Regions from separate parts of the Thalassotalea sp. Y01 genome, predicted to be linked through region 1. Evidence: predicted binding sites of a transcription regulator. Region 1 holds the regulator's gene; the other holds the start of a gene.
The links. The regulator MetJ, encoded in region 1, represses methionine synthesis genes. The targets are predictions, from matches to a motif close to TAGACGTCTAGACGTCTA.
Positions count from the first base shown of each region.

Region 1 (16,906 bases):
GAGCGACGAAAATTGTTATCGATATTGAAAAAGGTGGCAGCAAGCGTATACGTATAACTGACAATGGTCATGGTATCGAAAAAGATGAACTGACCTTAGCCTTGTCTCGTCATGCCACCAGTAAAATCAAATCATTGGATGATCTTGAAGCCATTGATAGCCTAGGTTTTCGCGGCGAAGCGTTAGCCAGTATAAGCTCCGTCTCACGCCTTACATTAACCTCAAAGCCGGCAGCGCAGCAAGCGGCATGGCAAGCGATCGCCGTAGGGCGTGATATGCAGGTCGATATTAAGCCTGCTGCGCACCCTGATGGTACCACCATTGATGTCGAAGATTTGTTTTTCAATACACCGGCAAGACGAAAGTTTTTGCGTACCGAGAAAACCGAATTTTCTCATGTTGACGAAGTGATTAAACGCATCGGTTTATCGCAGCTGCAATTAACTTTGATTCTTAATCACAATGGTAAAACCATACGCTCTTATCGTTCTGCTCAAACCGATAAACAAATTGAAAAACGTATTGCTGCGGTATGTTCTCAGGGGTTTATTGATAACGCTTTGCCTTTGCAATACCAACATTCGGGTATGCGTTTATGGGGGTGGGTAGGCTCGCCACGTTATGCACGTAATCAAAATGATTTGAGCTACAGCTATGTTAATGGCCGTATGATGCGCGATAAATTGATAAATCACGCCATCCGTCAAGCATATGGTCATCGTTTAAGCAGTGATGTTTATCCGGCATTTGTACTGTATTTTGAATTGAATCACGGTGATGTTGACGTCAATGTCCATCCGGCGAAACACGAAGTTCGCTTTCATCAGGCGCGTTTGGTGCATGATTTTATTGCCGCAGCCGTTGAGCAAACATTACAAGATGACGCATCACTAGCTCTTGATACCGAAACCGGTGAGTTACTTAGCGTTGATGCGGGAGCAACAAGCGATCCCCATGGCAATCGTGATTATGTGCAACCATTGCGTAATGACACTAATGCCACACCTTATCAAGCCACATCTTATCAATCGCCATCGACAACGCCGTCGTCAGCTCGCTCAGCGACAGCAAGTGCTGGGCGAAACTATCGCGACAAGATCAGCGACCAAGCAGTAAGCAACTATCAAAAATTGATGTCGCCTGCTGAGCGAGTCGCTATTGCAGAAAGTGATTTTGACCACTCTGATGACTCAAATGCTACGCCGGCAACGAGTCCATCACCGGCTATGCCGCCAGCGACTAGCCAACCACAGGTTGCCATTACCGCGGATAGCGATATTAAGTTGTTCAGCGTATTAGCCGACCACGTGTTATTACTAGAATGGCAGCAAAGTCTGTATTGTTGTAATTTCAAAGCACTGCGTCAGCAGGTGCTTCATTACCGCTTAACCAGCCGTTATCCACAAGGCTTGGTATCGCAACCATTGTTATTGCCGGTTGCTGTTAAGTTGCAGTCAAGCCAAGTTAAATTTATTGCTAGCAACATTGCCAGCTTTGAATTTATTGGCGTGCATCTCAGTGTCAATGGCAGCAAAGTCGTCATTCGCCAATACCCCGCACAACTGCGTGAGCAAGACATTAGCGACAGTTTTATCGAGTTACTGACGATTTTGATGACCAAGCAAGAGCTTGCGGATAACGATTGGATGACGGCAATTGCTCAGTTAAAATGCAGCCAAAACTTCGACCTTGGCAAGGCGGCACAATTGTTAGTCGATGTTAATCAAATACAAAACTTTGATCTTTTTACCTACATGCGCTTGAATTCAAAGGCAGTAGACCTTACATCAGACATTCAGTCGTTATTGTCTTAATTGCAGAGCAAGTTCATGAGCCAACGTATACCGGCAAGCGATAAACCGCCGATTATTTGTATTATGGGGCCAACCGCCTCAGGCAAGACCGATCTGGCTTTCAAGCTCAGTGATGTATTGCCATGCGATATTATCAGTGTTGATTCTGCGTTAATTTATAAAGGCATGGATATTGGCAGTGCCAAGCCAACCCCTGACGAATTGCAACGTTATCCGCATCGATTGGTCGATATCATCGACCCTGCACAGAGTTATTCTGCAGCCGACTTTTGTCGCGATGCGAAGCGTGAAATCGCTGAAATTCAAAGTAATGGTCGTATTCCGATATTAGTCGGCGGAACCATGATGTATTTTAAGAGTCTGTTAGAGGGCATTTCACCATTGCCAAAAGCTGACCCTGCAATACGAGCTGATATTGAAGCGTTAGCACAGCAGCACGGTTGGCAACATGTACATCAGTTATTGGCGGATGTTGATTCGGTATCGGCTGAACGTATCCATCCAAATGATCCACAACGACTAACACGTGCGTTAGAAGTATATCGCATTAGTGGTAAATCGCTGACCGAGTTAACCGCAATAAAGGGTGACACTCTCGAAGGTGATATTTATCAGTTTGCGATTTCTACGGACCAACGTAGCGAGTTGCATGAGCGCATTGAATTACGTTATCAAATAATGCTTGAACAAGGTTTTGAGCAGGAAGTGAAGCAATTGATGACTCGTGCTGATTTGCACCAAGATTTACCGTCGATACGATGTGTTGGTTATCGACAAATGTGGCAGCACCTAAATGGTGAATGCGACTATGATGAAATGGTGTTTCGCGGTGTGTGCGCAACACGACAATTAGCCAAGCGACAGTTAACATGGCTGCGCAGTTGGCAAAACCTGAACTGGCTGACAACTAATGATCCTGACAACCTTAAAAAAGTCATGGATATCATAGGTTTTAAGGCTTAGTTAAAAAACTTTTACGACTTAGCTTATTGATTAGCAAAGTTAAAATCTTCGTGTATACTTAAATGGCTCGGTGTATTTATGACTTACCCGTGAACCATGGAGAGTCATCTAGTTTGATGATTTCGTTGAATATTTAAGTGTAAGTTAATTGGATTAACAATAACAATAAGGAGCCAAACTAATGGCGAAAGGGCAATCATTACAAGACCCGTTTTTAAATGCATTACGACGTGATCGAATTCCAGTAGCTATTTATCTTGTAAACGGTATTAAATTACAAGGTCAAGTAGAGTCTTTCGATCAGTTTGTTATTTTATTAAAAAATACTGTAAGCCAGATGGTCTATAAGCATGCAATCTCAACGGTTGTGCCATCGCGTGCAGTCAATACAGCACCGGTTGATGGAACTCAGCCCGCGGAATAATTAAATGAAAATGAATTGGAGTTGCTCATTTGTTTGATAGACATCAAGCAGGTGAGCAAGCAGTACTTGTTCACATAGACTTTCCCCAAGAAAACGCTCGCGAAGATTTATCAGAATTTGAAATGTTGGTGTCCTCAGCGGGCGTCAACTCTTTAACCGTTGTCAGCGGTAAACGCGATAAACCTCATCCTAAATTTTTTGTCGGTTCAGGCAAAGCTGAAGAGATCCGTGACGCTGTACAAATGTATAATGCCGATGTGATATTGTTCAATCATGCTTTGTCACCTTCGCAAGAAAAAAATATTGAAGCTTTATGTGAATGTCGAGTCATTGACAGAACCACGTTGATTCTTGATATATTTGCGCAACGAGCGCGTACTCATGAAGGTAAGTTGCAAGTTGAATTAGCGCAATTGCGACATATCAGCTCGCGCTTGATTCGAGGTTGGACTCACCTTGAGCGGCAAAAAGGTGGTATTGGTTTACGCGGTCCTGGTGAAACACAGCTGGAAACGGATCGACGTTTACTGCGCGAACGTATGCAAACCATACGTGGTCGTTTAGAAAAGGTTGAAAAGCAACGCCAGCAAGGGCGTCGAGCGCGTGAACGAGCAGAAATACCAACAGTATCACTGGTCGGTTATACCAATGCCGGTAAGTCAACCTTGTTTAATCGCATCACTAATGCAGATGTTTACGCAGCGGATCAATTGTTCGCTACCCTTGATCCAACCTTGCGTCGACTCCATATAGAAGATGTAGGGCGGATAATTCTCGCAGACACTGTGGGCTTTATTCGTCACTTACCGCATGATTTGGTTGCTGCCTTTAAAGCGACGTTAACGGAAACGAGAGAAGCGCATCTACAATTGCATGTCATTGATATTGCTGACGATCGTCGCGCAGACAATATTGCTCAGGTTGAGCAAGTGCTGCAAGATATAGAAGCCGATGACATTCCACAGTTGTTAATTTGTAACAAAATTGACAAGTTTGATGATGTTGCGCCGCGTATTGACCGAGACGAACAAGGTAAACCGATTCGTGTTTGGTTGTCAGCACAAGCTAACTTGGGACTTGAGTTACTGTCCCAAGCATTAACTGAAGTACTGGCAACTGATATTGTTGAATATCGCCTTAAAATACCGCCTACAGCGGGTAAATGGCGTGGTACCTTATATGAGTTAAATTGCATCAAGGACGAACAGTATGACGAACAAGGTAACTGTTTATTAGATGTAACATTGCCTTTACGGGAATGGAATAAATTGTTGAAAGCTGGAAAAACCGAACTGGAAACCTTTATCCAGCACTAAGCTACTGATAAGATTAAAACTTACTATACTTGATTATAGGCAGGCGAAAGTCTGACTAGAGAATAACAATTGGGTAATTACGGAGACCATAATGGCGTGGAATGAACCGGGGAAAAATGATAATGATCCCTGGAAAAATAAAGGTGGGCGCGATCAGGGGCCACCAGACCTAGATGAATTATTAAAAGACCTAGGCAATAAATTTGGTGGAATGTTTGGTGGTAAAAAACCTGGCAATCCGGGCGGTGGCAGCAGTTTTTCTGGTTTTGGCGCCAGTTTGGTGGTCATCATTGCATTGGTTGTTTGGGCTTTTAGTGGTTTTTATACCATTAAAGAAGCTCAAAAGGGCGTTGTATTGCAATTTGGTGAATACAATACTCTCGTGGATCCAGGTATTCACTGGCAACCGACATTTATTCAAAAAGTTATCCCAGTTGATGTGCAAACAACACGTAATATCGCAGCGAAAGGCTTTATGCTAACCGAAGATGAAAATCTGGTCAGCGTAGAGATGCAAGTGCAATATCGTATTATTGACGCGCGTAATTACCTATTTAATGTTACCAATGCTGACAACAGCCTGGAACATGCGTTTGACAGTGCCATCCGTTATGTAATCGGTCATTCTAACATGGACGAAGTACTAACATCTGGACGTGAACAAGTACGTCAATCGGTATGGGCTGAGCTTGAGAAAATCATTGAACCGTATAATTTAGGTATTTTGATTTCCGACGTTAACTTCAAGAATTCTCGCCCGCCAGAGCAAGTTAAAGACGCATTTGATGATGCTATCGCGGCTCGAGAAGATGAAGAACGTTTCATTTTGGAAGCTGAAGCATATGCTTTATCAGAAGAGCCAAAAGCACGTGGTGAAGCCAAACGCATTGAGCAACAAGCACTAGGTTACAGCGAGCAGGTTGTTCTTGAAGCACAGGGTAATGTTGCTAAGTTTAATAAATTGTTGCCAGAATATCAGGCGGCACCTGAAGTAACACGTCAGCGTTTGTATCTTACGACTATGGAAAAAGTCTATTCAAACACCTCGAAAGTTATGGTTGATGTTGAAGGTGGGAATAACATGATGTATTTGCCGCTAGATAAAATTATGCAGCAACAATCATCAAACTTACCACAAACCTTTAAACGTGAAGTTGCGCCGTTAATTCAACGCAACCCAACGCAAGGTCAAAACTCTAGCGTTAATTCAAGTTCATCGCGAAACGATCGCTTTAACCGAGGAGGAAACTAATCATGAAAAATTTCTCTTTAATCGTATTGGTTATTCTCGGTTTATTGACCGTATCATCGGTATTCGTCGTTAATGAAATGGAACGCGGTATTGTCTTTCAATTTTCAAAGATCAAACGTGATAGTGGTGGTGAAGTAAAAATTTACGAGCCAGGCTTACACTTTAAGATTCCGTTAATTGAACGTGTCAATAAACTTGATGCCCGTATCCAAACATTGGATGACCGTGCTGACCGGTTTGTTACTGCTGAGAAAAAAGACGTATTGGTAGACAGCTACGTGAAATGGCGTATTGTTGATTTCCCAACGTTTTACGTTCGTACCAGTGGTGGTGATCTTGCCAATGCTGAAGCACTATTAAAGCAAAAAGTGAATAACGGCCTACGTACTGAGTTTGGTGCTCGTACCATTAAACAGATCGTATCCGGTGACCGTGACTCGCTGATGGAAGAAGCCATGCTAAGTGCTGAGTCGAGTAAAGCTGAACTTGGTATCGAGGTTATCGATGTGCGTGTTAAACGAATCAACTTACCGGATGAGGTAAGTGAGTCTATTTATCAACGTATGCGTGCTGACCGTATTGCGGTAGCAAAAGAACATCGCTCGAAAGGTCGTGAGAAAGCGGCGGTAATTGAAGCTGAAATCAATAAGAAGATTGCCGTTCTATTGGCGACTGCCCATAAAACGTCTTTTGAAGTACGTGGTTCCGGCGACGCATTGGCTGCTAAAGTCTACGCTGATTCATTTAATCAAGACCCAGAATTTTACAACTTTGTTCGTAGTCTTGAAGCGTATGAAAAGAGTTTCAGTAATAAAGGAGATATCATGATCGTTAAACCAGACAGTGATTTCTTCCATTACTTAAAAGACAATAAAGCAAATAGATAAACCCAAAAGCCCACTTCAATGTGGGCTTTTTATTTGTGCCTCGTTACGTTAGCCTATTCACTATATTAATAAAAATATCGATGAAAGCTCATGACTATTGAAATTGTGCTTATTGCCTTTGCCTTGATGCTGATGTTTGAAGGTTTAGGACCTTTACTATTCCCTAACCGTTGGCGCAATTTTATGATGCAATTGGCTAAGGAAAAACCAACCACAATACGGCAAATTGGTTTGGTTTTAGTGACCATTGGCGCGGTATTGTTTATGGCCAATTATTAACAATTTGTAGAATACTCACCGCGATAACTCTAAGTTCTTACATTTGTTAACCCCACCGTTAACAATTTAACTACAAAAAAGTTCATAAAACAGATGATCTAGACCCGCGTATTTGCTAAGATCCCCGCCTAATTTTCTTTCCGATTTGCAAAATATATTATGGGCAAAAACGTCGTTGTTCTAGGCACCCAATGGGGTGATGAAGGTAAAGGTAAAGTTGTTGACTTATTAACGGATAAGGCGAAGTACGTCGTTCGTTATCAAGGTGGTCACAACGCAGGTCATACATTGATCGTTGACGGTGAAAAAACTGTTCTCCACTTGATTCCATCAGGGGTATTACGTGACAACGTAAAATGTCTGATCGGTAACGGTGTTGTTTTATGTCCGACAGCCTTGATGAAAGAAATCAACATGTTAGAAGAGCGTAACGTACCAGTACGTGAGCGCTTACTAATCAGTGATGCTTGTCCTCTTATTATGCCGTACCACGTTGCGTTAGATAATGCTCGTGAAACAGCTCGCGGCTCTAAGAAAATCGGTACAACAGGTCGTGGTATCGGCCCAGCATATGAAGATAAAGTAGCCCGTCGTGGTCTTCGTGTAGGCGACTTACTAGATGCTGAATCATTTAAAGCGAAGTTAACTGAAATCATGGAATACCATAATTTCGTATTAACGAGCTACTACAAAGCAGAAGCTTTGGACGTTGAGCAAGTGTGCAAAGATGTTATGGCTATCGCGCCGACCATTATTGCTATGATGGACGATATCAGCGAAACCTTAGATCAAGCACGCAAAAACGGTGAGTCAATCATGTTTGAAGGTGCTCAAGGTACCTTACTTGATATCGACCACGGTACATACCCATATGTTACCTCTTCAAATACCACGGTTGGTGGTGTTGCCACAGGTTGTGGTTTTGGTCCTCGTTACCTTGACTATGTATTAGGTATTACCAAAGCATACACGACTCGTGTTGGTTCAGGTCCATTCCCGACAGAGCTAAACGATGAAGTCGGTCACCATTTAGGTACTGTTGGTCACGAGTTCGGTGCAACTACCGGTCGTGAACGTCGTTGTGGTTGGTTTGATGCCGTCGCTATGCACCGTGCAGTACAAGTTAACTCTATTTCTGGTTTCTGTTTAACCAAACTAGATGTATTGGATGGTCTAAAAGAATTGAAGATTTGTACTGGTTACAAAACTCAATCAGGCGATGTTTTGACCGTGCCACCAATGGCGGCTGAAGGTTACGAAAACATCACTCCTGTATACGAAACCATGCCTGGTTGGAGTGAGTCGACTATTGGTGCAACAACGGTAGAGCAACTACCTGAAAACGCACGAGCTTATATCAAACGTCTTGAGCAAGTTTGTGGTGTTCCAATTGATATTATCTCGACTGGTCCAGATCGTGTAGAAACCATGATTTTGGTTAACCCGTTCGACGAATAATCATTTCGTTATAAGAAAAAGCCGGCTAATGCCGGCTTTTTTGTTTGCCTAGTTTGTTAATTAACGACCTGCGTCTCATTACTTAGATATCGTTTTCGGTATAGATGCCAATCATTTGTCGCGGCAGGTTCTCGACATACACCATAGCGAAATGACGGTAAAAAATATGGCCAGTGATAGCGTAAATCGCTAAACCAAAAACACTCTTGCTCCTTGCTTCGGCTGTACTGCAAAAATACCGGGTACACCGCAAAGTCTCTAAAGCCCTGCATTAGGGGATGCCGCCAAGCATTAACGATATTGACATCATCACTGCTGGCTGGGTGATAAGTGTGTTGCCATTGCACGCGGCTTCCATCACGGCTTAATTTGCTGTTGATATCGTTATAACGGTCAAGGTAACCCGACTTGCCTAGGCTTAAGCTAAGTTGTCTTGCCACTTTGTCATTAGCCAGACGAATATAGCTGTATTGCAAACCATTATCCTGCTGCGTTATTGCCAACCACAGCAAAGGTGAAAACGGTTGTGGTAACAACACCGTGCTTTTGCTCACCCTGCTATTACTAATCGTGCTGCCACTAGCTAACTGTGAAGGTTGCTTGCTTAGTAATGTGAGTGTGTATTGCTTGATGCCGGCAACCAGCAATAAATAACTTAGTGGCACAGTCCAAATCGCATGTCTTGCCATCTTATTTTTTGCCATATTAATGGCGGATGTTTTATTACCTGTTGTTGCTTGTTCTAGGTTGGTGTTGCTATTGCGCCAATCATAGCAACAATAAATAAGCAGACCGAGCAAACAACTGCCAGTGAAATAGCCATCGATGACAAACAATAGTGAAAAGCTGACTTTATAGCTGCTTAGCGGTGCAAACCACTGCGTACCATATACCGTCAACGCATCCAGCAGCAGATGTGACATGATGGCAGTCAACAGCAATGTGTAGAGCCATTTTCGGTTGATGCGAACCTGTGCAAATAGGTACCGTTTGCAAAGTAATAATAGACCCATAAATAGGTAGGCCCATAGTGGTGCTAGTACAATAGAATGACTCTCTGCTCTATGCCAATAGGCGAGGAATTCTAAAGGATGAAGCCAAAATAATAGATAATCCAGATCAGGCAATAACGCTGCTACCGCGCCGATTGCGCTGCATTGCCATGAGGCAAGTCGATTATCATCTTGTTTGTGCTTAAACCATTGGCCAACACCAGCGCCAACGATTGCATGGGTTAATGCATCCATCAACGAATCAGCTATAACTGCCGAGTGTCGGCATGAACAATTCGGGACAACATCTTTGCTAAGCGATGCCTTGTGCGCTCGTGCCCAGGACTTTTGTCATGGATAAAATGGGCAAAACTGAACAAGTAACTCGCGGTGACGCTAATTTCAATACATATTCGGTTAAGCCCTTGTTGGCGAATGTTGGCAATATCGATAAACCATTGCACCGTGCGGCTTACTCTGGTGACGCCGTGTGCTTGTAAATGGATGTGCCCAGGTTCAAATTTGTACGCCATGATCGCTTTTAACACCGCCTTGTTGTTAGGTAAGGCTTCAAACCAGGTGATAATGGCGGTTAATAAACGCTGCTGTGAGTTTTGCTGCTGAAAGGTGGGGTTGTCATTTAGCGCCAGCATTGCATCGTCGGCACGATCGAAAATGGCTTCGGCAATAGCGTCTTTACTGCGGAACAAAGGTTTAATCTGCACCAACGGCAGCTTTAGCTCATTACTGATATCATGCATTGCAACAGCTTGCCATGAACGTTTGCTCGCTAATTGCAATGCGGTATCTATGATCTGTTGTCGCCGCTCCATTTCGTTAGGCATCGACATTTACGCTCGATTGACACATTTGCTATTAAGTATAGAAAACAGTAACTCATTGAGCGAAACATTAACGACACGGCAAACCTTAGTTATGTTTACTTATCACTGTAACCCCAAGGTGCACTTGGTGGTGTTACCGGCTTGTTTAAGTCAAAATCGACGCGAAACTCACGGCCATGACGAATCAAACGATACGAAAAGCTTTCTGGGTAGATAAACATTTGCCAAATATTGTCGTTCGATTGTGGGATCCCTTGGGCAACAAACATTTCTTTTGAGTATTGGTCCGCAGGGAAAGATTGAACTTGCGGCCAACCTGCATCTTGGCTGTGACCACCATACATAGTCAACGCGTCATTACTGCCATCTTTGTGTCGATGATCATGCTTTAACGACAAACCTGAGCCGGTTTTGGTGACAAGCCAAGTACGTGATGAGTCATCGCCAACATGAAATGGAATTTGCAGCTGACTATCGCTGCATTTGCGCACGTGCATGATCAGCGGTTTATTGGCAAATGCATCACTGTCGCTGTTATCGACAGTAACTTTTCCTGCAAATGCTTTACCACAGTGCTGTTTTATCGCATCAAAAAATGCATCTTGGCTAGTAATCGATACCAAAGGCGCTTCGGCTATGTTTTCTGTCGCCATCGTTGAGCTGGTAATTAACGTCAATAGGCAGGCAATGCTGATGGTAGATTTGTTCATATAGGTTCTCTTAAACATGAATTGCAACTGTCAACAACGGTAGCGGTTTACGCTGTCTTTGGCAACATAATAACCATAAACAGCGCACCGATATGGCAACAGGTTTTGTTATTTATGCAGGCCAATAAACTAGATATGCAAGGTTCAATATATGCGTAAATCATTTGTTACTAATAACGCTTTCTTATAACAAAATAGCCATTAAAAAATGTAACCCTTGTGAAAGTTTTCAGGTAACATTCACTATTCTAACTAAGCTTAAGCTACCCTTGTCTTTCTAAAGGAATTCGTCAATGACAGATCTGCGTCAACAAGCCCTCGATTATCATGAACAGCCTAAACCAGGCAAAATCAGTGTTGCATTAACTACCCCTGCCGAAACGGCGGATGATTTGGCTCTTGCCTATAGTCCGGGTGTCGCAGAGCCGGTACGAGAGATTGCAGAAAATCCAGATAATGTCTATCGCTATACAAACAAAGGTAATACGGTTGCGGTCATCAGTGACGGTACGGCGATTTTGGGTTTAGGTAATCTAGGTCCATTGGCTTCTAAGCCTGTTATGGAAGGCAAAGCATTGTTATTTAAGCGCTTTGCTAATATTGATTCGTTCGACATTGAAGTTAAACACAATACCATTGAAGACTTCGTTAATACCGTGGCGAATATTGCGGATAGCTTTGGTGGTATTAATCTTGAAGATATCAAAGCGCCGGAATGTTTCGTTATTGAAAAAGCCTTGATTGAACGCTGTAAGGTGCCAATTTTTCATGATGATCAACATGGTACCGCCATTGTCACTGCTGCAGGCATGCTTAATGCGTTAGAAGTACAAGGTAAACAACTAAAGCAAGCTCAAATTGTATGTTTAGGTGCTGGCGCTGCGGCCATTGCCTGCATGGAATTATTGATCACTTGCGGCGCTCAGCGTGAAAACATTTACATGCTAGATCGCAAAGGTATCGTTCATACCCGCCGTGATGACTTAAATGAGTATAAAAAATTATTTGCCAATAACACCGATAAACGCACCTTAGAAGATGCCTTAGAAGGGGCGGATGTGTTCGTTGGTGTATCAGGTCCAAATCTATTATCAGCTGAGCAATTGCAGCTAATGGCTGCAAAACCAGTTGTTTTCGCTTGCTCGAACCCAGATCCAGAAATCAAGCCGGAGTTGGCACATGCTACTCGTGATGATTTGATTATGGCAACCGGCCGTTCTGATTATCCAAATCAGGTGAATAACGTGTTGTGCTTCCCATTTATTTTCCGCGGTGCTTTAGATGTACGTTCTCGCCAAATTAACGATGCCATGAAGGTTGCTGCAGTTGATGCGATTCGAGAGATTGCCAAATTGCCTGTACCAGAAGGGGTGTTGCATGCGAGCGGTTGTAACAAACTTGAGTTTGGTAAGGACTACATTATTCCTAAACCTATGGATCCAAGACTATTGGCCAACGTTGCCTTCGCTGTCGCCAATGCCGCTGTTGAAACCGGCGTGTCGACCATAGACTTGCCTAAAAACTATATGGGTATGGGCAATAGCTAGTAAGTTAAATTACAACAATAAAAAAGCGCTGATATCAGCGCTTTTTTTTATTCAATGAATTGACATCAATGATGTTTAATCATCGTTCTCGAAGTCTGAAAAGTCGGTGATACCATTTTCTTCCAGCACTTTACGCACACTTTCAGGTAACAAGTTTTCGTTATCTTTCGCCAAATCGTTATCGCTTGGCAATGGTTGCCCGGTGAACGCGTGCAAAAACGCCTCACATAACAACTCACTATTGGTGGCGTGACGTAAATTATTTACCTGACGGCGGGTACGCTCGTCGGTCAATACTTTTAATACTCGCAGTGGAATAGATACGGTGATCTTCTTCACTTGCTCACTTTTTTTGCCGTGTGGCGCGTATGGATTAATGTACTCGCCATTCCAGTCAGCCATTTTTGCTCCCTAATAACCGTTTTTTAATTATATCTGGATGTTTTTACTCAGCTGATCAAATTGTACTGGATATGTTGTTTGAGTCAACATCTATAAGCAAAGATGTATAGATGGCTAAAACTTCTTGACCTGAGTAATTAATCCGTATAGATTTATAGACGTCTAAACATCTAATGATAAATACGGTAACAAAATTATGAAACTCGATAAATTAGCGACCATCGCGGTACAGGCAGGAATAAACAGTGATCAGCATCACGGAGCTGTCGTGCCGGCGATGCATTTATCGAGCACCTATAGCCTCAAAGGATTTAACGAAAAACGTCAATTTGACTATTCGCGCACGGGTAACCCAACGCGTCAAACGCTGGCCGAGGTTATTGCACATTTAGAAGGTGGCAGCAAAGGGGTTATTACCAGCACCGGGATGTCGGCGATTCACCTAATTTGCCAACTGCTCAGCGCGGGTGACAGATTACTGATACCGCATGATTGTTATGGCGGCAGTTACAGATTGTTTGTCCATCTAGCCAAACGTGGTCAATTTGAATTAGATGTCGTTGATCAAACCGACAGTCAAGCGCTAGCCGACGCCTTAGCCAAAAAGCCAAAACTGGTATTGGTTGAGACACCAAGTAATCCATTGTTGCGTTTAGTGGATATTAAAAAGGTTTGCGATGCCGCCAAGCAGGTAGGCGCCTTAATTGCCGTGGACAACACGTTTCTATCACCCTTATTGCAGCGCCCATTAGAGCTAGGTGCTGATATTGTTATTCATTCAACCACTAAGTTTATTAATGGTCATTCAGATATTGTCGGCGGTGCCGTTGTCACTAAAGACCCGAAATTAGGCGATGATCTGGCTTGGTGGGCAAATTGCATTGGTATTACTGGCAGTGCTTTTGATGCCTACCTGACTTTACGCGGCATCAAAACCTTGCCTGTACGTTTGCGAGCCCATCAGCAAAATAGCCAAGCGGTGGTTGCGTTGCTTACCAAGCACCAGGCTGTCGAGGCGGTTTATTATCCTGGCCTGTCGACACATCCTGGCCATGAGATAGCTAAAGCGCAACAAGCCGGTTTTGGTTCAATGTTGTCGTTTGATATTAAAGGCGATGAAAATCAGGTTCGTAAATTCTTTGCCGCTTTACAGTTGTTTACACTAGCCCAGTCTCTTGGTGGCGTAGAGTCTTTGGCTGCACACCCATCGACCATGACACACGCGGGTATGGATATAGCTGCACAAAAAGCCGCAGGTATCTCACAAACACTGATTCGCCTGTCTATAGGCATTGAAGATGCTGACGATATTGTTGCTGATTTACAGCAAGCCCTTGATGCTGCATATACTGCACCTAGTGATAAAGCCGGTGAAGGATAAGTCATGAACCAAGCAAACTCATCTTTGTTAAATATAAATAACGCGGTACAACTACCGGTAAATGTGCATAAGTTTGGTGGCAGTTCACTGGCCAATGCTGAGTGTTTATTAAGAGTTATACAAATTTTAAAGCAAGAAGCACAACTTGATGACGTCGTAGTGGTGTCAGCGAACGGTAAAACCACGGATAAGCTGTTTGCAATCATTAACTGTCAACAGAGCGAACAGCGCCAGTTATTATTAACAGAGCTACAAAATCAGCAGCAAAATTTGGTCTGTGAATTACTATCTACATCAGCGGCAGCAACCGAATGCCAGCAAATCGCTAAGGATATTACCAAGCTTGCCGAAACCGATTTTGATGATATATATCAGCGACACGATCTATTAGCGCATGGTGAAATTTGGTCAATGCGTTTGTTATCGGCGCTGATTAATGAACAGTTATGTCCATGTATTGGTGTTGACTCACGTCAAGTTTTACATCTTGACTGTGACAATGATTATCAATTGGTTGAGCATAGCTCACAACAAGCGTTTTTAACGGCTAAGCAAGCAGAAAAGTTAACGGTAATTACCGGTTATATAGCCACAGATAGCAAAAATAGAACGCAAACATTGGGCCGTAATGGCAGCGATTACAGTGCAACAATTGTTGCCAAACTTATCGGCGCAGAAAGTGTCACGCTATGGACCGATGTCGACGGTATTTACAGTGCCGATCCTCGTATTATTTCAACCGCACGCAAGCTACATCGTATTGAAAATTCAGTGGCAGCGGAGTTAGGTAGACTGGGCAATCCAGTGCTACACGCGAAAACATTAACGCCTTTGCAATGTCAGCAAATTCAATTGAATGTCGCCAGTAGTTTTTTACCCGAAGACAATGGTACTGAAATCGGTGTCTTTGGTGATATCGCCAAAAGCGAGCTATCGGTTACTCACAATAATGATCTGGTGAAAATTAACACAAATAAAGTTAGCGAGCTGTATTTGCGGCATGTGATTGCCCGCTTTGAACCGATTTACCAATGCCCTGATAAGTCGTGCTTAGTGGTGAGCCAGCAGTTTTCGCAGTTGGCGATTGAATATCTGCAACAGCATCAACTTGAGTTCAGTTACCAGCAAGTATCGTTAGTGGCTGTGGTTGGCTATCAAGTGGCGAGTCGCAGTGAAATTAAAGCACGTTTTAAACGAGTATTGCGCCACGAAGCATTGGATGCTTTGGTCGGCAGTGACAATGGTCACAGCTTGCTGGCGTTTTTAAACGAGAGCTGCAATGTCGAATTACTTAATCAAGTGCATTCCAGCATAACGAAAAATGCTCGCAATATAGGGTTAGTGGTTGCAGGTTTAGGTAATATCGGCAGCAAATTTTTAGACATGCTGCCAAAACAGTTAACACGTATCTCAAGTTTAGAAAACGTGCATTTGGTTGGCCTTGCGACATCAAAAAAAGCGCTTATTAACAACGATGGTATCGACCCAAGTCAGGCACTACCGTCATTTGCTGACGGCAGTGTTGACTATGATAATCAACAATTACTTGGTTGGTTAGAGCAACATCCGTATGACGAGTTAGTGGTTGTTGATATTACGCCGTCAGAGAGTTTTGCTCAGTTATACCAAAGTTTTTTTGAACGTGGTATCCATGTCATCAGCGCCAACAAATGCGCCGGTTCTTGCGAGCAGAGTCAATACAGCCAATTATTAGACGTGCAAAAAGATACCGGCAGTCAGTGGTTAGTTAATACCACAGTCGGCGCGGGCTTACCGGTGAATTACGCCATTAATGATCTATTGCAAAGCGGTGACAATATTCATGAAATTGCCGGTATATTTTCAGGCACTTTATCATGGCTGTTTGCTAACTTTAGCGGTGAGCAGGCATTTTCAGATTTAGTCTTAAATGCACTTGAGCAAGGTTTTACCGAGCCTGATCCGCGTGATGATTTATCTGGGTTGGACGTACAAAGAAAGTTACTTATTTTGGCCAGATTAGCTGGTTTTGAGCTTGAATTGGACAACATAGAAGTTGAAAACCTTGTGCCACCATCGTTACAACGTATTGATAAAAATGAATTCTTTACTCGCATTACAGAATTGGACGAGTATTTTGCTAATAAGTTAAATGAGGCAAAAAGTCAGCAACAGCATTTGCGTTATGTGGCTAGATTTGCCATAGATAATAACAATCTTACCGCGAAGGTTGGTTTGGAAATACTGCCGGCGGACCACGCATTTGTAAATCTGACAGCCTGCGATAATATCTTTTTATTGGTGAGTGACTGGTATCAAGAGAATCCATTGATCATACGCGGCCCTGGTGCCGGTCGAGATGTTACCGCTGGCGGCTTGCATTCTGACTTAGTTAATTTGTGCCAGCGTTTAGAACATAAGAAAAAAGAAGTTGTCATTAAGGGGATATATTAAATGAATGCTAAAGCTCGCCAACTTGATTTGTTAAATCGTACTGTCCGTGATTTGGATCGCGACTTAAATGTGTCATTTGAATTTTTTCCGCCAAACTCTGAACAAATGGAAACCACCTTGTGGAATTCGGTAGAACGTCTAGAACCGCTTAATCCTAGTTTTGTGTCAGTAACCTACGGGGCAGGCAGTGGTACCCGAGATAG
Region 1 covers NZ_JABBXG010000007.1:180,768-197,673, forward strand. Annotated here, with positions in the region: gene mutL (DNA mismatch repair endonuclease MutL) at 1-1,814, shown strand, start outside; gene miaA (tRNA (adenosine(37)-N6)-dimethylallyltransferase MiaA) at 1,830-2,777, shown strand; gene hfq (RNA chaperone Hfq) at 2,959-3,201, shown strand; gene hflX (ribosome rescue GTPase HflX) at 3,231-4,517, shown strand; gene hflK (FtsH protease activity modulator HflK) at 4,609-5,769, shown strand; gene hflC (protease modulator HflC) at 5,772-6,656, shown strand; gene HII16_RS11850 (DUF2065 domain-containing protein) at 6,747-6,935, shown strand; gene HII16_RS11855 (adenylosuccinate synthase) at 7,095-8,393, shown strand; gene HII16_RS11860 (metal-dependent hydrolase) at 8,450-9,640, opposite strand; gene HII16_RS11865 (TetR/AcrR family transcriptional regulator) at 9,652-10,236, opposite strand; gene HII16_RS11870 (hypothetical protein) at 10,326-10,907, opposite strand; gene HII16_RS11875 (malic enzyme-like NAD(P)-binding protein) at 11,234-12,487, shown strand; gene metJ (met regulon transcriptional regulator MetJ) at 12,563-12,889, opposite strand; gene metB (cystathionine gamma-synthase) at 13,086-14,270, shown strand; gene metL (bifunctional aspartate kinase/homoserine dehydrogenase II) at 14,274-16,703, shown strand; gene metF (methylenetetrahydrofolate reductase) at 16,704-16,906, shown strand, end outside.

Region 2 (16,906 bases), on a different contig from region 1:
CAGCCACTACCGCAGCCGACAATAAGCTTGGCTATTTCAGCGCGCCGAGCATCCATGATAATTCTGTCGTTTTTACTGCCGAAGGTGATTTATGGCACACCTATACCAATGTAGGAACAGCCAAACGTTTAACCACTCACGAAAGTGAAGAGACCATGGCCAGTATTTCCCCTGATGGCCAGTCTATTGCATACATTGCCAATTACCAAGGAACGTTTGAAGCCTACACAATGCCAATCAATGGCGGTCAACCAAAACGACTGACCTTTGAAAATGCGCGCGTTCGTGTTCAAGGCTGGAGTCATGAAGGCGAAGTAATTTATGCCACCACATCTGGTTTTGGCCCAGCCAATTATTGGACGCTTAAAACCGTTAATCCAAACACTTTGAAAACCACCGAACTGCCATTATCTGACGCCATCGAGGGTGCGGTGAGCAGCGATGGTAAATATCTATTTTTTACCCGTTTTGGTTTGCAAGTAACTGGCGACAACTCGCGAGTTTACCGAGGTGGTGCACAAGGTCAAATCTGGCGTTGGGCATTAAACTCGAAACAAGAAGCCACACCGTTGACCAAAGGTCATATGGCATCAGTACGCGAGCCTATGGTGTATAAAGACAAAGTTATCTTTATCTCCGACATCAGTGGCAGTGATAATTTGTGGTCAATGGACTTTGATGGCAATAACAAACAACAACTGACCAAACATCAAGATTGGGAAATTCGCCTTGCCTCAAATCAAGGCAACCAAGTTGTCTATCAATTAGGTGCGGATATCCATCAGTTTAATCTGGATAACAACACTGACAAAACATTAGATATTTCTCTTGTATCAGACTTTGCCGAGCGCCAAGAGCGCTGGGAAAACAAGCCGATGAAGTACTTTAATAACGCCGCCATCGCAGGCAAGGCTAAAAAAGTCGTTATCACCGCTCGTGGCAAACTGGCGGTGGCTGGCTTAAATAATACTCGTTTGGTTGAAATCGATACGCCAGCACAAAGTCGCACGCGTTCTGCAGTTTTATCCATTGATGGCAAATATGTTTACGCCATTAATGATGCCAGTGGCGAAAACGAAATCTGGCGCTTTGCCGCTGATGGATCAGGCCAAGGCAAACAATTAACCAAAGACGGTGGTAGCTTTCGTTGGAATCTTTACCCATCACCAAATGGTAACTATTTAGCCCATGATGACCGTGATGGTAACTTGTGGTTGCTTAACCTAAAAACACAAAAGAACCAAAAAATAGCAGAAAATGGCGGCGGTTTTAGCGCCTTTGATTCGGTCACTTGGTCTGCAGATAGCAAGCTAATTGCCTTTGCTGGCAGCCATGTTGATCGTCAACGCTCTAGCATACGCTTGTATTCACTGGCGGGCGATAAAGAGCAATTTCTTACTTCCGATAAATACGAAGCTTTCTCGCCGACCTTCTCAGCTGATGGTAAATGGTTGTACTTTATTTCCAACAGACACTTTAGCTCTAATCCACGTTCACCATGGGGTGATCGTAATATGGGACCAGCGTTTGATAAGCGCGGACAAATATTCGCCTACGCCTTAACCAAGGATGACAAATTCCCGTTTAGCAAACCAACGGAATTAGACAAGGTTAATGGCAGCAAAAGCAAAGATGCTAAAGACGACAACAAAGACAGCAAAAAACAAAGCAAGAGTGTCAGCATCAACTGGGAGGGCATAACTGATAAGTTGTATCAAGTGCCTGTATCGAATAATAATTACTCGTCACTTGCGGCAAGTAAAAAAGGCTTGTATGTATTAGAGAACGCCGGTTCGGCGAAAAATATTAAGTACATTAAGTTTGACAACATCGAGCCGAAGCCTGAAACCTTTGCTGGCGGTGTACTTGGATATCAACTGGCTGCTAATGGTGAACAAATCTTGTTTGCCAAGCGCGCAAAAGATGTGGTGGAAACATACATCGTTGATGCCAATGCCAAAGCCCCAAAAGATCTGAAAAAATCGAAAATAAACTCGAATCACTGGCAAATGGCGTTCTCCCCAGCGGATGAGTGGCAACAAATGTTCCAAGATGCATGGCTAATGCACCGAGAATTTTTGTTTGATGCCAATATGCGCGGTCTAGACTGGGCAGCAACCAAGAAAAAGTACCAACCATTAGTTGACCGCATTACCGCACGTAGCGAATTAAATGATATTTTTGCGCAAATGATGGGCGAGTTAAACGCTTTGCACTCACAAGTGCGTGGCGGCGATGTGCCAATCGATAAAGACTCCGCCAAAGGCAGTACCTTAGGTGCTCGTTTTAGTGAAGTGAAAAACGGTGTATTGATTGACGACATTTACGATGGCGATAAAGACTTACCAGCCTTTGCGGCACCGCTTGCCAAGGCTGAAGTAAATGCCGCTGAAGGGGATGTCATTACCCACATCAACAATAAAAAAGTGAATAGCTTGGTTGAGATGCACCAAGCGTTGCGTAACCAAGCGAAAAAACAAGTGCTATTGACACTAGCGCGCAACGGTAAGACGCACAAAACAGTCGTGGTGCCAACTTCGGCGCGCACGGACGCCGCCCTGCGTTATCTTGATTGGGTTGATCACAATCGCAATAAAGTTGCTAGCAGCAACAGTGATATTGGTTACCTACATATGAATGCGATGACCGCCAATGATATCAACAGTTTTGCTCGTGAGTTTTATGCTAATTTTGATAAAGACGCCTTGATCATTGATGTACGACGTAATCGAGGTGGTAACATTGACAGTTGGATTATTGAAAAGCTACTACGTCAAGCGTGGATGTTTTGGCAAGAGCGCAATAGTGCTCCTTACACAAATATGCAGCAAACATTCCGCGGTCACCTTGTCGTGCTAACCGATCAGTTAACCTACTCTGACGGTGAAACCTTTTCAGCGGGCATTAAATCACTTGGGCTTGCACCGCTTATTGGTAAACAAACCTCTGGTGCAGGTGTATGGCTAACCGGTCGCAACCGTTTAACCGACAATGGAATGGCTCGTGTTGCCGAACTGCCACAATACTCACTGCAAGGTGAATGGGTTGTTGAAGGAACGGGTGTCTCACCTGATATCGAAGTAGAGAACCTGCCGTATGCAACGTTTATGGGCAGTGACGCGCAGCTAGATGCTGGTATCGAGTACTTATTGAACAAGCTTAAAAGCCAACCAATTAAGCCTCTTAATGCCAAGCCTATGGCAAAACAAGGTCCAGCAGCGGATATCAATAAAATTAACTAGTCACAGTGGAAGAGTAAGACAACAAAAAGGGCATCATTCGATGCCCTTTTTTACTGTGTGATTGGTTGATTTTGCTTTCAAGGGGTCAGATCACTTGAACATATGACATTGTTAATATTTATCAAGTGATCTGACCCCTTGAAAAATAATGTTACTGCTCGTAATCCAAGTTAGGCGCTAGCCACTTTTCTGCATCGGCTAAGGTCATACCTTTTCGCTGCGCATAACTTTGCGCTTGTTGCTTATCGATTTTCGCGACAGCAAAATATTTACTGTCTGGGTGGGCAAAGTACCAACCGCTCACCGCAGCACCTGGCCACATGGCAAAACTAGAGGTCAGCTCCATACCGATATTGGTCTCAACATCGAGCAACTCCCATAAGGTACGTTTTTCGGTATGTTCTGGACAAGCAGGATAGCCAGGCGCAGGGCGTATGCCTTGATAAGATTCGCGAATAAGCGCTTCGTTATCAAAGTTTTCATCGCTGGCATAACCCCAAAACTCTTTGCGCACACGTTCGTGCAAATATTCGGCTGACGCTTCAGCTAAACGATCTGCCACTGCTTTTAATAAAATGGAATTGTACGTATCGTGCTTAGCATCATATTCAGCCACCAGCTCATCCGCACCAAAGCCAGAAGACACCGCAAAGGCACCAATGTAGTCGTCAATAGCGCTGTCTTTACTGGCAATATAATCACCTAAACAACGGTTATATTGCCCTGCTTTCTTTTTCGTTTGTTGACGAAGGTTGCGCAATGTTGTCAATCGATGGCTTTTGTCATCAGCACTATATACTTCTATATCTTCACCGATACTGGCTGCTGGAAACAAACCAATAACCGCCTTGGCTTGCAGCTTCTTATCGGCGATAACCCGATCTATCATCGCATTTGCATCGGCGAACAGCTTTCTTGCTTCTTCGCCTATAAGCTCATGTTCAAGAATTTTCGGATACTTGCCGGACAATTGCCAGGTTAAGAAAAACGGTGTCCAGTCGATGTACTTTCTAACTTCATTTAAATCCAGATTATCTAATACCGTGACACCGGTTTTGTTTGGTTTACGTGGTGTGTACTGGTCGAAAGATAAGGAAAATTTATTGGCTTTCGCCTCATCAAAGGTCGACAAATCGCTGCGTGGCCCCTTTTTATTGTGGCGTGCACGCACGGTTTCGTATTCTTTGTCGATTTTAGCAACGAGATCGCCTTTCAACTCTGGTGTCAGCAATGAGTTAACCACGGATACTGAGCGCGATGCATTTGGCACATAGACCACAGGATGTTGATATTGCTGCTCTATTTTAACGGCGGTATGGGCTTTAGATGTCGTTGCGCCACCGATCAATAAAGGTAAGTCAAAGTCGAGACGCTGCATCTCTTTAGCAACGTGAACCATTTCATCTAAGCTTGGTGTGATCAAGCCAGACAGACCGATTATATCGACGTTTTCATCTCTTGCTACCTGCAATATCTTATCGCAGGACACCATCACTCCTAAGTCGATAACCTGATAATTATTGCATTGCAACACCACACCGACGATGTTTTTACCAATATCGTGCACATCGCCTTTAACGGTTGCTAACAGCACTTTACCATTGGTTGAGGCTTCGGTTTTTTCGGCTTCAATATACGGTTGTAAGTGGGCGACAGCTTGTTTCATAACACGAGCGGATTTTACCACCTGCGGTAGGAACATTTGCCCTTCACCAAATAAATCGCCTACTACGTTCATGCCATCCATCAATGGCCCTTCGATAACGTCCAATGGTCTGCTCGCTTCAACACGAGCTTGTTCGGTATCTTCGACGATAAATTCATTAATGCCTTTGACTAAGGCATGCTGCAAACGTTCTTTTACGGGCAATTCACGCCACGCTAAATCAACCGTATTGGTTTTGCTACCAGCTTGACCGCGAAACTCCTCGGCGACATCAAGCAAGCGCTCGGTTGCGCCGTCATCACTGTTTTGTACGACGTCTTCAACCGCCTTTAATAGGTTTTCAGGAATGTCTTGATATATGGCTAATTGGCCAGCGTTAACAATCCCCATGTCCATACCGTTTTTAATGGCGTGATATAAAAACGACGCATGAATCGCCTCTCGCACTGGGTTATTACCACGAAACGAGAAAGACACATTAGATACACCACCAGACACCATGGCATAAGGCAAGGTGTCTTTGATAACTTTGGTTGCTTCAATGAAGTCGACAGCGTAGTTATTATGCTCTTCAATACCTGTGGCAATGGCGAAAATATTTGGATCGAAAATAATATCTTCCGGTGGAAAGTTCAGTTCATTAACCAAAATATTGTAGGCTCGAGTACAAATTTCCACTTTGCGTTGTTTCGTATCCGCTTGCCCTACTTCATCAAAAGCCATGATGATAACCGCCGCACCGTAACGACGAATAAGCTCCGCCTGGTGGCGGAATATTTGCTCGCCTTCTTTTAATGAAATGGAATTAACGATGCCTTTACCTTGAATACACTGCAACCCGGCTTCAATGATTTCCCATTTAGACGAATCCAACATGATAGGTACTTTAGCTATATCAGGCTCACCGGCAATTAAGTTCAAAAACTTAACCATGGCGCCCTGACTATCAAGCATGCCTTCATCCATATTGATATCGATGATTTGTGCGCCATTCTCAACTTGTTGTAAAGCTACAGAAATCGCTTCATCATACTTTTCTTCGGTAATAAGGCGTCTAAAAATCGCCGAGCCGGTGACGTTGGTGCGCTCACCTACGTTTACGAACAAACTGTCTTGACTAATGGTTAATGCTTCTAAACCTGATAATCGACACGCCGTTTTACGAGGCGCAATAGGTCGTGGTTTTATATTTGCTACGGTGTCCGCGATGCCTTTAATGTGTTCAGGCGTTGTACCACAACAGCCACCTACAATATTTAAAAAGCCAGACTCGGCCCATTCTTTGATGTGCGCATTCATGTCCTCAACGGTGAAGTCATATTCACCGAAAGCATTAGGCAAACCGGCATTTGGGTGAGCACTGACCGCGTAATCAGAGATATTGCTTAGCTCTTCAACATATTGACGCAGCTCAACGGGACCGAGTGCACAGTTAAGACCAAATGATATCGGATTGGCATGACGCATAGAGTTGTAAAATGCTTCGGTCGTTTGTCCCGACAGGGTACGACCCGATGCGTCAGTTATGGTTCCTGATACCATTATTGGTAGTCGCTCACCACGTTTGGCAAACACCTCTTCAATGGCAAAAATGGCCGCCTTGGCATTAAGGGTATCAAAGATGGTTTCTATCATGATGATATCGGCGCCACCCTCAATCAATGCTTCGGTCGACTCAACATACGCCTCGGCCAACTCATTGAATGAGACGTTCCGAAATGCCGGATTGTTGACATCAGGTGAAATTGAACAGGTACGGTTAGTGGGCCCTAACACACCTGCAACAAAGCGAGGTTTATGAGGCTGCTGCGCTGTCACTTCATCCGCTACACGTCTTGCTATCTGTGCTGATACCAAGTTAATCTCACGACTTAACGACTCCATGTCGTAATCTGCCATTGCGATGGTGGTTGAGTTAAAGCTATTGGTCTCTATAATATCGGCACCGGCCAATAAATACTGGCGATGAATATCAGCAATGACTTCAGGTTGGCTAAGTACCAATAAATCGTTATTACCTTTTACGTCACAGTGCCAATCGGCAAAACGCTCACCGCGATAATCACTTTCTTCAAACTTATGCTGTTGGATCATCGTGCCCATGGCACCGTCCAAAACTAAGATACGCTGAGCTAATTGTTGCTCTAATAAAATGCTGGTTGCTGATTTCACTGTTACTTCCGAAAAGCAGGTAAAAGGCTGCGCCTTGAGTTAATTATTAAGTTCGTATGGGGTAATTTGGTATACATAGTAGTTTAGCCAGTTACTAAACAATAAACAGCCATGGCTGCGCCAACTATTGCTTGGCTTTTGCTCGAGATCATTATTGATAAAATAGTTAACTGGAATAAAGGCATCGATACCCGCGCTGATGTCTCGTTGATATTCATCCTTTAAGGTACTTGCATCATACTCCGGGTGGCCTGTAACAAATACATGTTTTTTATCATGACTGGCGGATAAATAGACACCGGCTTGGTTCGATTCGGCAAGCACGTTTAAACCGTCAATAGAATGATAATCAACTATTGGCACTTCACCATATCGTGAATGTGGCACTTTAAATTCTTCATCAAAGCCGCGTGTTAGCGGCTCTAAATCGTCAAGCGTTTGATGTAAATACACTCCGGATAATTTCTGCTCTCTCAACTCACGTTGCAAGCCATAATGGTAATACAACGCCGCATGAGCCGCCCAGCATGAATACATAGTCGACGTCACATTGGCATCCGCCCACGCAAATACCTCTTCGACTTTGGGCCAATACGTCACTTGTTGATAATCGAGCTGACCAAGTGGTGCCCCAGTGACAATTAAACCATCATATTTTTTGTGTTTAATGTCTTCAAACAATACATAAAACGCGTCCATGTGTGCCTTAGGGGTATTCTTTGACTCGTTTAAATGCAACCGCACTAAATCAACATTGATCTGTAGCGGTGTATTGGAAAGCATGCGCAATATTTGCACTTCGGTTTCTATCTTGTTTGGCATCAAATTGATAATAGCAACTTGCATCGGGCGAATATCTTGGTTTATCGCTCGGTTCTCCGACATCACAAAAATGTTTTCATTCGCCAGTACCGCTAGCGCTGGCAACTGATCCGGTATCTTTATTGGCATCGACTATTTCCCATATTGCATTGTGCTTAATACTACTTAACCATCTGGAAATGTCAACATCTAAACGTTTAGACGTCCATCAAAATAAATGCATCGTCAATTTGTAAAGAAATGTTAAATGTGTGTAAAATTGAAACACTTTCTTGAAGATTTCAAGAATACAATCACATTCCAAAATAATAAAAAGGGAAGTTATGAAGAAGTTTATTACCCTATTCTTGTTTATGTTCATAGGAGCGCAAGCATCGGCTGCCGATCTAACGGAGCTAGCTAAGTATGCCAAAAAGCCTATGTACACCTCAGCAAAAATTTCTCCAGATGGAAAACATCTGGCCGTTAGAACCTATCATGAAGGCGAATATGTATTGGCATTTATGGAGACAGAATCCAAAAAGCTAGTATTTACCTTAATCATGGGAGGTAAAGAAAGTGTCGGTAATTACCACTGGGTGAATAACGAACGTGTCGTAGTCTCGCTATTGACTGAGACCGGTGCGTTAGGCGTAGAGGCACTGACCGGTCGTTTATTTGCCATAAACTACGATGGTAGTAGACGCGAGCCTATCTTCTCAAATAATCATAACGGTGATGTTAGCTCAACATCAAAGCGTAAAACCTTCAGTGGTTACGGCACGGTCGTTGATACCCTAGATGGCGACGACGATAACATCTTAATTATGGTTCGCCCTTGGCTAAGAGCAAGTCATCAAGAACAACGTGCACCAGAGTTAGTTCGTCTTAACGTTTATACCGGTGCGCAAAAACGCATTATAAAATCACCAGGTCGTGGTAATAGATTCTGGCTTGATCACAATAATGAAGTACGTTTTGCAAAAGGCACGGTCGGATATGACGATATTTTGCTATATTACCGTGAACCTGGCGGTGAATGGGGCGATTTCCCATTTGATATCGATGTGAATTTTGCCGAAGACAAAGTCGACGTCTACGGTTTTAGCGCAGACAATAACAAACTTTACTACACCCACTTTGATGATGGCGACAACGGTACCCTGTACTCGTATAACTTTAAAAAGAAAAAATCTAGTAAGGTTTTTAAAAGTGAGACCGCCGTTATAAGCCGTATGCTTTATGACAGAGACCGCGTACCTTACGGCATTAAAATTGATGAAGATTATTCAAATTACCTAATGTTTACTAAAAAAGTACCATTAGCCAACGTTCATCAAATTCTTTATAAGTCTTTTAAAGGTGACTCTGTTGATATCACAAGTACCACACAAGACGGTTCAACCGTGGTTGTTTTAACACACGGTGATAGAAATCCTGGTACCTTCTATTTATACGATACGGTTGAAAACAAAGCGAAATTTTTGTTCAAGAGCTATGAGTGGTTAGAGTCAAAAGAACTATCGGCAATGGAGCCGTTTAGGTTTAAAGCAAGAGATGGTGTTGAATTATTAGGCTATATTAGCTTACCGAATAATACTGACGGCAAGAACTTACCATTGGTCGTTATGCCACACGGTGGCCCAAGAGCACGAGACTATTGGGGCTATGATTCTCACGTACAAACCTTAACTTCTAATGGTTTTGCCGTATTACAAGTTAACTTTAGAGGCTCAGACGGTTTCGGTGAAAAATTCATGCACATGGGTGATAAAAAATGGGGCACCGAGATTCAATATGACATCATTGATGCCACAAAATGGGCTGTAAATAGCGGTATCGCAGATGCCAACAAACTATGTATCTACGGTTGGAGTTTTGGCGCTTACTCGGCACTACAAAGCTCTATAGTGGAACCAGACTTGTATAAGTGTTCTATTGCAGCAGCTGGTATATTTGAACTAGAAGCGGCTTACGATCGCGGTGACATTCCAGACTCAGCCTATGGTGCCGACTATCTAAATGAAGCGATCAGTGATGATGAAAAAACATTGCGTAGCCAATCGCCATATTACAATTTAGACAAACTGAAAACACCGGTGCTATTAATTCATGGCTCTGAGGACGATCGCACACCAATCGAGCATGCTGAAGATTTAGCCAGTCGATTAGAAGATATGGATCGTAAGGTGGAAACCTTGTTTGTGGATGATGAATACCATGGTTTTAGAATCGAATCTAATCGTGTTAAAGCAAACAAAAAAGTCATCGACTTTCTTAATCAACACATTGGTGGTTAATCACTACACCACTATATAATAAGACAAAAAAACCGCTCAAAAGAGCGGTTTTTTTATCTTTAAGATTAAGCGTGAATGTTATTCAACTTCAACGGCTTCTTCTTCGCTGTCCTTAACTGTCGTTAACAACATCGCTCGTAGTTTGGCATCAAGATCTTTTGCCATTGCGGTGTTTTCTTTCAAAAATTTACATGCATTGGCTTTACCTTGACCAATACGCTCACCATTACAGCTATACCAAGCACCGGCTTTTTCAACCAGCTTATGTTGTACGCCTAAGTCAATCAACTCACCAATGTTGTTGATACCTTCACCGTACATGATTTGGAACTCAGCTTGTTTGAATGGTGGTGCAATTTTATTTTTAACAACCTTAACACGCGTTTCATTACCGGTAATTTGGTCACCCTCTTTTACCGCACCAATACGACGAATATCTAAACGTACTGACGCGTAGAATTTAAGTGCGTTACCACCGGTCGTAGTTTCTGGATTACCGAACATCACACCAATTTTCATACGGATTTGGTTAATGAAAATCATCATGGTGTTTGATTGTTTCAAGTTACCGGTAAGTTTACGCATAGCTTGTGACAACATACGAGCTTGTAAACCCATGTGGCTATCACCCATATCACCTTCGATTTCTGCTTTTGGTGTTAACGCCGCTACCGAGTCAACTACGATAACGTCAACCGCGCCTGAACGAGTCAGCATGTCACATATCTCTAGCGCTTGTTCACCCGTATCTGGTTGCGAAACAAGTAAGTTATCGATATTAACACCAAGCTTTTCAGCGTAAATAGGGTCTAGTGCGTGCTCAGCATCAACAAACGCACAGACTTTGCCGTTGCGCTGTGCTTCAGCAATAACTTCTAACGTTAATGTGGTTTTACCACTTGATTCTGGACCGTAGATTTCAATGATACGACCCATAGGTAAACCGCCAGCGCCTAATGCGACGTCTAACGATAATGAACCAGTCGATACTGTTTCAACGTCCATGCTGCGGTTCTCACCTAATTTCATGATTGAACCTTTACCGAATTGACGTTCGATTTGGCCTAATGCTGCGGCTAACGCCTTTTCTTTATTCGCATCCATTGTTGTCTCCAGTAATTTTTATAATTTATCCAGTAGTTGAGAAATAGTATACTGTATAATCGTACAGTATCAACACCTTTTTCTTTAAATCGTTCAATATACAGCCTAAAACATTGAAATATAATGATAAAAAATACACTCTAGTTTCGCAAAAAGTACTAAAAGACGATTTGAAACAGTGTTTACAACAGTGGGATTCAGTATTTATACAGTAGTTTTACTTGGCAAAGCTTATGCGTTGTAGAGCAAAACAACTTTGCGCTTTACTGTAGATTATTTTAACATCTTTAGATTACCAATTTCACTAGATATTTCTCGGCCCCGTAGCACGATTCCTAAGCCTTTGCCGGCATTAACAATTTAGGGCCAAGCCAATAAAAATAAGCTAATAAATGACAGACGATCTCTTAAAAAATACCAATCCGACGCCGATGATGCGGCAGTATTTGACCATAAAATCTGAATTTAAACATATTCTGCTATTTTATCGTATGGGTGACTTCTACGAGTTATTTTATGATGACGCTAAAAAAGCCGCAGACTTACTTGATATCTCGCTGACCGCACGTGGTAAATCCGGCGGCAATGCCATCCCCATGGCCGGTGTCCCTTATCATGCGGTAGAAGGTTATTTAGCGAAATTAGTGCAATTGGGCGAGTCCGTTGCTATCTGTGAGCAAATAGGCGATCCAGCAACCAGCAAAGGCCCGGTCGAACGTAAAGTCGTGCGCATTATCACCCCTGGTACTATTTCAGATGAGGCTTTGCTTGAAGACAAGCATGATAATCTATTGGTCTCGGTATTTGAGCATAAAGATAGCTTTGGTGTTGCTTACTTGGATATGAGCTCAGGTCGCTTTGTTATCTGTGAACCCAATACAGAAGAACAATTACAGGCGGAATTGCAGCGATTGAACCCAGCCGAGTTGCTGTATCCAGAATCATTTAGTCAACAAGCACTCATTGAACAAATCAAAGGCAGTCGACGCCGACCAGATTGGGAATACGATTTAGCAACGGCTAAAAAAGTGCTAAATGAGCAGTTTTCAACAACGGCATTATCAGGCTATGGTGTTGACGATTACCCGCTTGGGTTGTGTGCTGCAGGCTGTTTATTACAGTACGTTAAAGATACTCAACGTTCAGCGCTGCCACATATTCGCAGTATCAAAGCCGAAGCCTATTCACAAGGCGTTATTCTTGACGCAGCAACTCGTAAAAACCTTGAATTAACCGTCAACCTATCAGGTACGGTCGATAACACTTTGGCATCGGTACTTGATAAAAGCGCCTCGGCTATGGGCTCGCGTCTACTAAAACGCTGGCTCCATTTTCCATTACGCGATATCGATACCTTAGCGCAACGTCAAGACGCCATTAGTAGCATCCTAGATAACGATGTCCAAGAAGACTTATTTGATGTCATTAAGGGTATGGGCGATATCGAACGTATTGTCTCACGCATCGCCTTGCGCAGTGCACGCCCACGAGACTTTGCTCGATTGCGCAATGCACTGACCTTATTACCCGAGCTCAATGAATTGAGCGGCCTTTGCCAATCTACATTGATGCAGCGATTATCAGAGCAAGTCACACCGATAGACTATGTTCAGCAATTGTTGAGCGAAGCGATTATCGATAACCCACCGGTATTAATACGAGACGGCGGGGTGATTGCCGAAGGTTATCACAGCGAGTTAGACGAATTACGCGGTTTAAGCAAAGGCGCTAGCGAGTTTCTTGAGCAATTAGAAGCCAAAGAGCGAGAGCAAACCGGTATCTCTACCTTGAAGGTTGGCTACAATAAAGTTCATGGTTTTTATATTGAGATCAGCCGCAACCAATCACAAGATGTGCCCGATCATTATATTCGCCGGCAAACCTTAAAGAATAACGAACGCTTTATTACCCAAGAGTTAAAATCGCACGAAGAGAAGGTTTTAACCGCGCAAAGTCGTTATTTGGCCTTAGAAAAGCGCCTCTATGATGAGTTGTTTGATCTTATCGCAGATCATATCGAACAATTGCAGACATGTGCGCAATCGGTCGCCACACTCGATGTGCTAAATACCTTTGCTGAACGGTCGCAAACATTAAATTATCAAAAGCCAACATTGACCAATGAATCCGGCATACACATTAATGCTGGCCGTCATCCAGTGGTTGAGCAAGTCAGTAAAGACGCCTTTATCGCCAATCCTGTGGAGTTAAATAACGAGCGTCGAATGTTGATCATTACCGGTCCAAATATGGGCGGTAAATCAACCTATATGCGACAAACCGCATTGATCACCCTGCTAGCTCATGTTGGCTGCTTTGTCCCTGCCGACAGCGCGACCATAGGCATAGTAGATCGCATCTTTACCCGTATTGGCGCCTCAGATGATCTGGCAAGTGGCCGTTCAACCTTTATGGTCGAAATGACCGAGACAGCCAATATTTTGAATAATGCATCGGATAAGTCATTGGTACTGCTCGATGAGATAGGCCGTGGTACATCCACCTACGATGGCTTATCGTTAGCCTGGGCTTGTGCCGAATATCTGGCTTTAAACTCAAAAGCGTTTACCTTATTTGCCAGTCATTATTTTGAATTAACCGAATTGGCCGAGCAAATGGATAATCTTGCTAATGTGCATTTAGATGCCATTGAGCACGGCGACTCTATTGTCTTTATGCATGCAGTGCAAGAAGGGGCAGCGTCGAAAAGTTTTGGTTTGCAAGTTGCGCAATTGGCCGGTGTACCTAAAGTCGTCATAACTCGCGCGAAGCAGCGTTTAGGTGAGCTAGAAAGCCAGGCAAAACCAACAATATTGTCACAAGCGCCAAGCGATGCGATGCAGGCCGATATGTTTAATGAGGCACATCCCATCATTGAGCAGCTAGACAGCCTAGATATCGATAATTTGAGCCCCAGACAAGCACTTGATTTACTGTATCAATTAAAAAAATCGTTATAGCCAGATAGCGACTATAAGCTGCAAAAGAAAGAGCCGCCAGTTCAATAAACTGGCGGCTCTTTTTTGTTCAATCTAGTGTGCTTGAGCTTACTGCTGAAACAATGACTCGATAGACAAGTTTTGCGCAGATAAGATATCACGTAAGCGTTTTAATGCTTCTACCTGAATTTGACGAACGCGTTCACGGGTTAGGCCAATCTCATGACCAACATCTTCTAATGTTGCCGGCTCATAGCCAAGTAAACCGAAACGACGAGCTAATACTTCACGTTGCTTAGAATTTAGTTCATTCAACCAATGTACAATATTTTGACGAATATCTGAGTCTTGCAAATCAGATTCAGGGCCTTGGCTCTTCTCGTCGGCAATAACATCTAACAATGCTTTGTCTGATTCGCCACCAAACGGTGTATCAACTGACGTGATACGCTCATTTAGCTTGAGCATCTTGCTGACATCAGCAACAGGTACTTCTAATTTACTGGCAATTTCTTCGGCGGTTGGCTCATGATCTAACTGTTGCACCAATTCGCGGGCAGCACGTAAATATACGTTTAGCTCTTTAACCACATGGATAGGTAAGCGAATGGTTCGGGTTTGATTCATAATGGCCCGTTCAATGGTTTGACGGATCCACCAGGTTGCGTAGGTAGAGAAACGGAAGCCGCGCTCTGGGTCGAATTTTTCGACTGCGCGAATAAGGCCCAAGTTTCCTTCTTCGATTAAGTCTAATAATGGTAAACCGCGATTGTTATATCGTCGTGCAATTTTTACGACTAGTCGGAGATTACTTTCAATCATTCGAGCTCGGGATGCTTCACAGCCTTTAAGTGCTTTTCTGGAGAAGAAAACCTCTTCTTCTGCACTTAGTAGCGGAGAAAAACCTATCTCGCTCAAATACATCTGAGTTGCATCTAAATTTGATGCTGTGTCTTCGCTGCTGATTTTCTTTTCAGTAGTCTTAGTTGCTTCTGCAACTGCAGCGCCTGTAGTACTTCTTGCATTATCCATCGACATCTCCCAATATCCTCGGAATTATTATTAAACGTTCACTCGTGCCTCTTTTTTTATTAACTTATTAACGATTATTTCGGTAAATAACGCATTGGATTTACCGATTTGCCCCTAAATCTAATTTCGAAGTGCAACATAGTACGATCTGTACCAGTATTGCCCATTCTCGCGATCACACTTCCTGCTTTTACTGTTTCTTGTTCTTTTACCAGTAACTCATCATTGTGAGCGTAAGCACTGAGATAGTCATCATTATGTTTGATGATTATCAGGTTGCCATAACCGCGTAACGCACTGCCAGAATAGACTATCAAACCATCGGCTGCAGCTTTGACGGGTTGCCCCTTCTTACCTGCTATATCGATGCCTTGATTTCCTTTTTCGGCACTTGAAAAGTTTGAAATTACAGGCCCTTTAACAGGCCATATCCAACGATTCACTTTTTGCTTTAATGATGGAACTTTCACCGCAGTGAATTTCCCACCCTTAACCTCACCATACTCCTCGGCCTTATCATTTGCAACAGTTTTCTTGCTGTTTTTTTGCACAGTTTTAACGATTGATTTACTGGCGTTTGTCGAGCCGTTATTTATACTGGCTTGCGCTATCAAATGTAAAGTTTGATTTGGATAGATTTGATATGGCGGCTTAAGGTTATTATATTGCGCCAAAGTGCGCACATCGGTCCCCGCGCGAAAGGCGATAGAATATAAGGTTTCGCCTTTTTTAACCTTGTATGTCTTATCTTGGATCGGAGTTTGAGCCTGGCGTGAACTGCTGTTTGTTTCTAGGTTTACGACTGGTGCTGGGCGTGTTCTTTCCGCGCACGCCGATAACGCCATGATCACGGTTATCATCACTGCAACAGTGTAAGAGTTGTTTTTTCGTTCCCGCCAATTCATAAAAATATTTATTTTTATTCAGTTAGTTAACAGTTTTTATTGGTAATTATCTCAGTATAAAATATAACGCTATTGCTGCAAAGACCACAGCCCAACCGATAATATCGACGCTGTTTCTAAGTTTCGCTTCCATTTTTTCACCGCCTGCTTTAATCAGTCCTGCGACCAAATAAAAGCGCATTCCTCGGCCTATCGCCGACGCAAGAAGAAAGGGTAAAAACATCATTTGTAAAAAGCCAGCACTTAACGTGAACACCTTATAAGGTATTGGTGAAAAGCCCGCTAAGAACACCACCCAGACCCCATAGTCTTCGAACCAATCCATGGCGTGTTGGAATTTATCCATGTAATTAAACTCTATCAATAATGGTTTAATTACCGGTTCATATAGCCAAAAACCAAGCAAGTATCCGAGTACGCCACCAACCACAGACGCTAAGGTGGTGATCATTGCTAAACGCCAAGCATTTTCAGGTTTCGATAACACCATAGGCGCCAGTAATACATCCGGTGGTATTGGGAAAAATACCGACTCTGCAAACGACAATACTGCCAACACTTTAGGAGCGGCAGTATGGGTAGCCCATCGCATCGTCCATTGATACAAAGGCGAGAATATCTTCACAGCAATTCTCCAGGTACCAAAGGCACAAATCGCACCGCCTCAATTTGGCTAACATTAAACGTATCACCTTGGCGCTGGATAAGTTTAAGTACTTGCGCATCTTGGCCCACTGGAATGATT
Region 2 covers NZ_JABBXG010000012.1:5,434-22,339, forward strand. Annotated here, with positions in the region: gene HII16_RS14990 (S41 family peptidase) at 1-3,242, shown strand, start outside; gene metH (methionine synthase) at 3,394-7,080, opposite strand; gene metA (homoserine O-succinyltransferase) at 7,120-8,031, opposite strand; gene HII16_RS15005 (prolyl oligopeptidase family serine peptidase) at 8,226-10,181, shown strand; gene recA (recombinase RecA) at 10,260-11,285, opposite strand; gene mutS (DNA mismatch repair protein MutS) at 11,678-14,245, shown strand; gene rpoS (RNA polymerase sigma factor RpoS) at 14,333-15,256, opposite strand; gene HII16_RS15025 (peptidoglycan DD-metalloendopeptidase family protein) at 15,331-16,161, opposite strand; gene HII16_RS15030 (YqaA family protein) at 16,208-16,786, opposite strand; gene HII16_RS15035 (protein-L-isoaspartate(D-aspartate) O-methyltransferase) at 16,783-16,906, opposite strand, start outside.
Region 2: the regulator MetJ is predicted to act here: its motif matches at 8,093-8,110, upstream of metA (homoserine O-succinyltransferase).